DNA from 2 places in the Candidatus Pelagibacter sp. uisw_138 genome. Region 2 is predicted to be linked to the other one. Evidence: riboswitches for the same ligand, from Rfam matches in the RefSeq annotation. Region 2 holds a riboswitch; the other holds the start of a gene.

Region 1 (3,402 bases), 650 kb from region 2:
TTTAGCCTCCTCTATTTTTTTTACTAAGATCGCACCTGACTTATCATTCTCAAAAGTTCTAGTGTCTGTAACTGTTAAAAGTGCTATATTTACAATCATAAATTTAAAATAATTATTATGATTATATTATCATTTTTATTTCTTCTAACAGCAACTTTATATTCAAGCGTTGGATTTGGGGGTGGCTCTACCTATCTAGCTCTTCTGCTAATTTGGAATGTTCCTTACTTGATCTTTCCTGTAATTGCGCTCTTTTGTAATATTATTGTCGTATCAGGAAATTGTATTAATTATATTAAAGCTGGGAATATCAATGTTAAGATACTTACCCCGTACCTAATATCATCTGTTCCACTTGCATTCATAGGTGGATCTTTATCGATAGATAAAGAGGTTTTTGAAATTTTACTTTTTACTGTCTTAACATTAGCGGGAGCTCTACTTCTCATAAAATTTCAGTCTTTTGATCAAAAAATTGAAGTTTATAAAAAGATACCAAAAATGTTATCCCTATTAATTGGTGCATCTATTGGATTTGTGTCTGGTGTAGTTGGAATTGGTGGTGGTATTTTTTTAAGCCCTATATTGTTATTGATTAGAGTGGACAAAGCAAAAAACATTACAACAGCCGCATCATTGTTCATACTAATTAATTCTTTATCGGGACTTGCTGGTCAATTTACAAAAGCATCAACAATCAATGGAATTTTTGATTATTGGCCATTATTTTTATTCGTTTTATTGGGTGGTCAATTAGGAAACTATTTGAATCTTAAAATTTTTCCTGCAAGAATATTGGCTCTGGTAACATCAGCACTTGTCATATTTGTCGCTATTCGAATGGGACTGAAGTTGTTTGCATAACGCAGGTATTAAATTATTATAACAAGAACATGAAAATATTCAGAGCTTTTGGTCCAACTATAGGAAAAGGTAAGTTATCCAAAAAAATTATTACCCTTTTAAATGCTCATATTGATAAGTCTCAATTATCAAAAAAAAACGATTATAGCTCTAAACTGGCAAGTCAAATTCAGAATGAAATCAAGATACCCAAAACAATAGTTAATAAAAGTTTATCTAAAGAGTTAATAAAAAATATCAAAATTTATCTTAATAAGTCTGATGTAAAAAAAATTAAAGAAATTAAAATAATTAATCTATGGGTAGTTAGACAATTAAAAAATGAATATAATCCTATTCATTATCATGAAGGACAATTATCAGGAGTTGGCTATCTTAAAATCCCAAAAGATATGAATCAAAATAAATTTGTTAAAAATAAAAAGTTTAAAACTAATGGAACTATTGATTTTATTAATGGGCAAACTAACTTTTTGAGTAAAAGTATCTATAATTTAAACCCAAAACTAGGGGATCTATTGATTTTTCCAAATTATTTGATGCACACTGCTTATCCTTTTAATGTTGATGGCGAGAGAAGATCTTTCTCTTTTAATGTTAAAATATTATTCAAGAAGTGATTTACTAATCAGTTTATTAGTTATATAATAAGGATAACCGATTTGATCCATATTGCAGGTACTAACTGCTAAAAAGGAAATCATAAAATAAATTGGTAAAGGTAGTTGGACTATATTGTGCACCTGGCATAAAGCTAAAGCACTAAAAAAGTAAGGAGCAAAGATGGATATAAATTTTTTCAAAGAAACAAGAGTTCTAGATGGGGGAATGGGTCAAGAGTTATTAGCTAGAGGTGTAGAAGCAAATGGTACTCTCTGGAGTGCTAATGCATTATTGCAGGAAAAATATCATCAGCTTTTGCTTGATACACATTTAGATTTTATAAATTCTGGTGCTGAAATTATTGTAACAACAACATTTACTACAAGAAGAATGAGATTAAGGGATAATGGTGTTGAAGATAAATTTGAGTATTTAAATACTAAAGCTGGTGAAATAGCTAAAAAAGCAAAAGATTTAAACCCTCATGTTTTAGTTGCTGGTGGATTACCTCCTCAATATTTAACTTATGAGGCAGACACAAGATCTGATAGTGAAATTAAAGAAAATTTCTACGATCAAGCAAAATTGCTTAATCCTTTTATAGATTTTTTTTATTTTGACGTATTAAGCAGTGTACGAGAGTTTAAATTAGCGATCGAAGCCATAGAAAGCTTTGATAAACCTTATCTTATTGGAGCTCATATCTCAGAGGGTGTGAAATTGCCAAGTGGTGAAAATATTTCTAAAATTATCACAACTATAGATCACAAAAATTTACTTGGGATAATACTTTCTTGTGTATCACCAGAAAATTATGAAAAAAATCTTAACGAAATAAAAAGTTTAGGTGTTCCCTTTGGTTTTAAACTCAATGGATTTATTACAACAAAACCTACGTCAGGTTACACAAATACTTTTAATAAAAGTAAATCAGGAAACCCAAATGAATTTTTGGGTCATAGAGAAGATCTGATACCAGAAAAGATGGCTTTAATAGCAAAAAAATTTAAAGAAGCTGGTGCAACAATTCTGGGTGGTTGCTGTGAAACTAGACCTTCGCATATTAAAGAAATGGCTAAACTTAAGTAGTTTTTTTATTTCCTGCTTTTTTTACAAAATAAAGTCCCACTAATACCGCTAACAATGAAACTAAAACTTTATCAGTAATTATTTCATCTAAAAATATATAACTTAAGATAATCCCAAAAATAGGTATTAAGTAAGAAACTTGTGATTGAAATATCAACCCATTATTTTTCAAAATTCTAAATCTAAGCAACCATGCTAAACCTGTTGATACAAAACCAAGATAAACAACTGAAATACTCGATTCAATTGATGGAATTGTATGCCAGGGTTTTTCTATAAAAGAAACTAAGGGTATCAAAATTATTATAGCCCAAATTAATATTGAGCCTGTTACATTCTCATTTTTTTTATTACTAATTTTAAGAGTTAAAACTCCACCTATGACATAACAAGTTGATCCAAGTAAAATCATTAATGCAGAGAAAAAATTATTATCATTAATTAAAAAATTGTCAGAGAATAAATAGATAATTCCTGAAAATCCTATCAATATTCCAAATGTTTTAATAAAATTAAATTTTTCATTTTCGGTAAAAAAATGCCCTAATACAGTTGAGCTTAATGGTGTGGTTGACATTAATATTGCTGCTAAATTACTTTGAACCGATTTTATACCGTAGGCAATTAAAAAAAATGGCAGCACTAAATTTACAAATCCAATTATAGCAAACCAATACCAATCTTTTGAAAAAGCTTCTATTTTAATTTTTTTATAAAAACATAATAATAGTACTGGAATTGATCCAAAAAAAACTCTTAAGAAAGCAATTGTAATTGGACCAAAGGATTCTGTTGCAATTTTTATATTAAAAAAAGCTGAAGCCCATATTAAAGATAAAATTACTA
Region 2 (3,402 bases):
TTAAAAAATCTTTTAATGGTTGAGGATCTTCAATAGATGGAACATTAATACGATTGGACTGTTCGGCAGCTTCTATAATTACTTTTTCTAATCTTTCTTTGTTAATTTTTCTTACAATTGTTCTGTCAAATATTATTGGTAAAAATTTTGTAACACCGAGCTCTGTTGCTTTTTGAATCATAAAATTAAAATAATTTGATTTAATAGGTGAAAAAGCTAACCACAATTCTTTTACATTTTCTTTTTGTCTTAATTGTTTTGTAATATTAACTTCAACTATACTTTTTGAAATATTTAAAATTTTTGCTTCCCACTCTCCACTGCTATTAAATAAAGAGAAGACTTCATCAACTTTAACTCTCATCACTTTATTTACATAGTGAGATTGTGATTTATCAAGTTTTGCAGTTAAATTAAGTGATAAACTTTCTTTAAAAAATAATCTAATATTGCTCATTAATGTTAAGTTAATTTATGAAAAATATTAAAGCAATAATTTTTGATGCATATGGCACTTTATTTGATGTCAATTCTGCTGCAGAAAAATGCAAAGATAAAATTGGTGATAAATGGGAAGGCTTTGCTAATTACTGGCGAACTACTCAATTAGAGTACACTTGGCTTAGAAGTCTAATGAATAGACACAAAGACTTTTGGCAAGTGACCGAAGATAGCTTAGATAAATCAATGAAGGCATTTGAAATTGATATTTCAATGAAAAGTGAATTATTAAATCTTTATAAGGTACTCTCACCTTTTCCTGAAGTGCCAGAAGTTTTAAAAAAACTTAAAGAAAAAAACTATAAATTAGGTATCCTTTCAAATGGTACACCTTCTCTTCTTAATGAATTGGTGAAGAGTAATGATCTAGATAATATATTTGATGATATTTTTTCAATTGAAGAAGTTGGCATTTATAAACCAGACTCAAAAGTTTATGACATGCCAATTAAAAAATACAAAATACAAAAAGAAGAAGTTGCATTTTTAAGTGCTAATACTTGGGATGTTTCTGGTGGTGGAAATTATGGTTACAGTTCTATTTGGGTTAATAGAAATAATAATATTTTTGATAACCTTGATTACAAACCTAAAAATGAAATAAAAAATTTAGAACAATTAAACAATCTTATTAAGGCCTCATGAGATAGCATGAGACCTTAACTAATATAATTTAAGCAACGCTTGCTCTTTGTTCAGTTTGCTCTTTATTAACAAAAGTGCTCGAAGCAACCTTTTGAAATAATTTAATAGGAACTCCTTTTGATAAAATGTCTAAAACTGGACAATGTGTATTTACAGTATCAATCAATTTATCTATCTCAGCTTTTGGTGATGAAGATTTAATATCAACAGTACCTGAGATGTGTTGAAAGCCAGGTCTAGTGTTTTTATTTAAAGCTAAAAAACCTTGAAGATCAAGCGTACCTATCAAATTAACACTGACACTATCAATATTAATACCAGCTGCTGTAGCAAAAGCTTTATACGTTATCTCCTGACACGTTGCTAAAGCTGCTAATATTAACTCTACTGGACTGGGTCCTTCGTCTTTTCCACCAAAACTTTTGGGTTCATCCACTATCAATTTATGTTCTCTGAGGGTAACCACAGATTGAAGCCCTTCCTTAAGAATTGAGTTGCTTTCATATTGGACCACAGCATTTTTTGGATTAGCTATAAAATCCTTCTGTAGATTACTTATTGTTTCTTTTAGATTATTACTCATTTTTTTATCTCCTGTTTTAGTGCTTCGACATATGTCAGGCGCACAATTTAGTTAAATGCCCTCCTTAATTTATTTACGCTTTATCTCCGTATTCAGTCATATGTTTTGAAATTCTTTTATTTTTTCCATACATAAAATGATTTTCCATGTTCTCTCTGTATTTACTTGCTGGAACTTTTAATCCAATCGACTCAGCAACTTCCCTAATCAACATTGGATTTGCTCCACAACAAACTCCTAAATAATTCACTCCTAATGCATAAGCATCTTTTGCAAATTTACCTATTTCATATCTATTGCAGAAGTGTGGATCTAATGCCGTTGGAAACGTTCTTCCATGTGGTGATGGACAAGCACAATTACTTCTGTCTGGCAGATTAAAAAATGTTGGAAAGTCTTCACTGGTTCTGTAAGGAATAGGCAAGGCTCCAACATGACATTTAACTGCTTCTCTAATTTCTTTTAAAAAGGGAAACATTGTAGCTGGCCCTCTAAAACAATTTAAACCAACAACATCGGCTCCACGTTGTTCAAGCTCTTTACAAGTATCAACAACAGATTTTCCATCTCTCATTTTATTTTCACCCATTGGAGAAATTGTTAGAACTGTTGGTAAACCTGTTTTTTTCATTACCTCTAAAGCTTTGTAAGCCTCTTCAGCATAATAAAAAGTTTCACCAATCAACATATCAGCCCCTTCCTCAACAGCCCAACCAACCATCTCTGTAAACATTCCTTCAACTGCTTTTTGAGATTGAGGGTCATTATGTTTCCAAATATTTGAATTTGAAATATTACCTGCCATTAAATTTGGTTTAGACCCCTTAGGTGTGTCTAGTGCTACTTTTTTAGCAATTTTTAGTGCTGAACGGTTTAAAGGTTCAAGAAGTTCTTCTTTACCAATAACACGCATTTTTTCTCTGTGTCCATTATAAGTAAAAGCTTCAACAATATCTGAACCTGCATGTTGAAATTCTCTATGCAAATTCTCTAATACCTCAGGATGGTCCAATGAAACCATTGGCACAAATTCTCCTGATGCCATGTACCCACGTCTTTCAATTTCAAATAAAAAACCTTCAGCACAAATTACAGGACCTTGATCTAATCTTTCTGTTAATTTATTTTTTGTCATTTTTTTTCTCCAAATTATTGGAGAAAAGAAACTGAAAAACGTTAAACAAGAGGGTTGTAAATTTAAACAATCTCTTTTCTCCTTTTTAGTGCTTAAGCAAATGCTGGGTGCACAATATGGTTCAAATACCCGGTTTAGATTTGAAAAATTTCCAAAAAAACCACCTACTAAAGCGGTAGTTGAAACGTCGCTTTAGCAGGAATTTATAAAGCGCTCTGCAATTTAACTTAAATCAGCACTAACTAATTTTAATCATATTTTAGAACTAAAGGATACTTAAATTTTTACCGTATTTTTAAGGCTATCTAATTCTATTTTCTACAAAATTCTTATTTAGCTTTACTGAAATAGTTCGAGTATTTCTTTTATTCCACTCTGAAAAAGATCTTAAGATAGGCATAACCGAAAAGCCAAATTCAGTAAGTGAATACTCAACTTTTGGGGGCATTATTCGAATAACATTTCTATTAATTATTCCATCTCCCTCTAACTCCTTAAGCTGCTTGGATAACATTTGTTGTGTAATGGTTTTCAATCC

The links. A riboswitch is a leader RNA that binds a small molecule or an ion and turns the genes downstream of it on or off. The one in region 2 is predicted to bind S-adenosylmethionine.
Region 1: another riboswitch for S-adenosylmethionine. It lies ahead of AC5YGC_RS01840 (homocysteine S-methyltransferase family protein); the one in region 2 lies ahead of AC5YGC_RS06045 (OsmC family protein).

Annotation. Positions count from the first base shown of each region.
Region 1 is NZ_CM183453.2:358,900-362,301, reverse strand. Features, by position in the region: gene AC5YGC_RS01855 (molybdenum cofactor synthesis domain-containing protein) at 1-99, opposite strand, end outside; gene AC5YGC_RS01850 (TSUP family transporter) at 118-864, shown strand; gene AC5YGC_RS01845 (putative 2OG-Fe(II) oxygenase) at 894-1,484, shown strand; SAM riboswitch class V at 1,575-1,638, shown strand; gene AC5YGC_RS01840 (homocysteine S-methyltransferase family protein) at 1,648-2,556, shown strand; gene AC5YGC_RS01835 (EamA family transporter) at 2,549-3,402, opposite strand, start outside.
Region 2 is NZ_CM183453.2:1,120,862-1,124,263, forward strand. Features, by position in the region: gene AC5YGC_RS06035 (RsmE family RNA methyltransferase) at 1-457, opposite strand, end outside; gene AC5YGC_RS06040 (haloacid dehalogenase type II) at 475-1,146, shown strand; gene AC5YGC_RS06045 (OsmC family protein) at 1,175-1,729, opposite strand; SAM riboswitch class V at 1,735-1,799, opposite strand; gene AC5YGC_RS06050 (homocysteine S-methyltransferase family protein) at 1,803-2,864, opposite strand; SAM riboswitch class V at 2,940-3,004, opposite strand; gene AC5YGC_RS06055 (winged helix-turn-helix transcriptional regulator) at 3,166-3,402, opposite strand, start outside.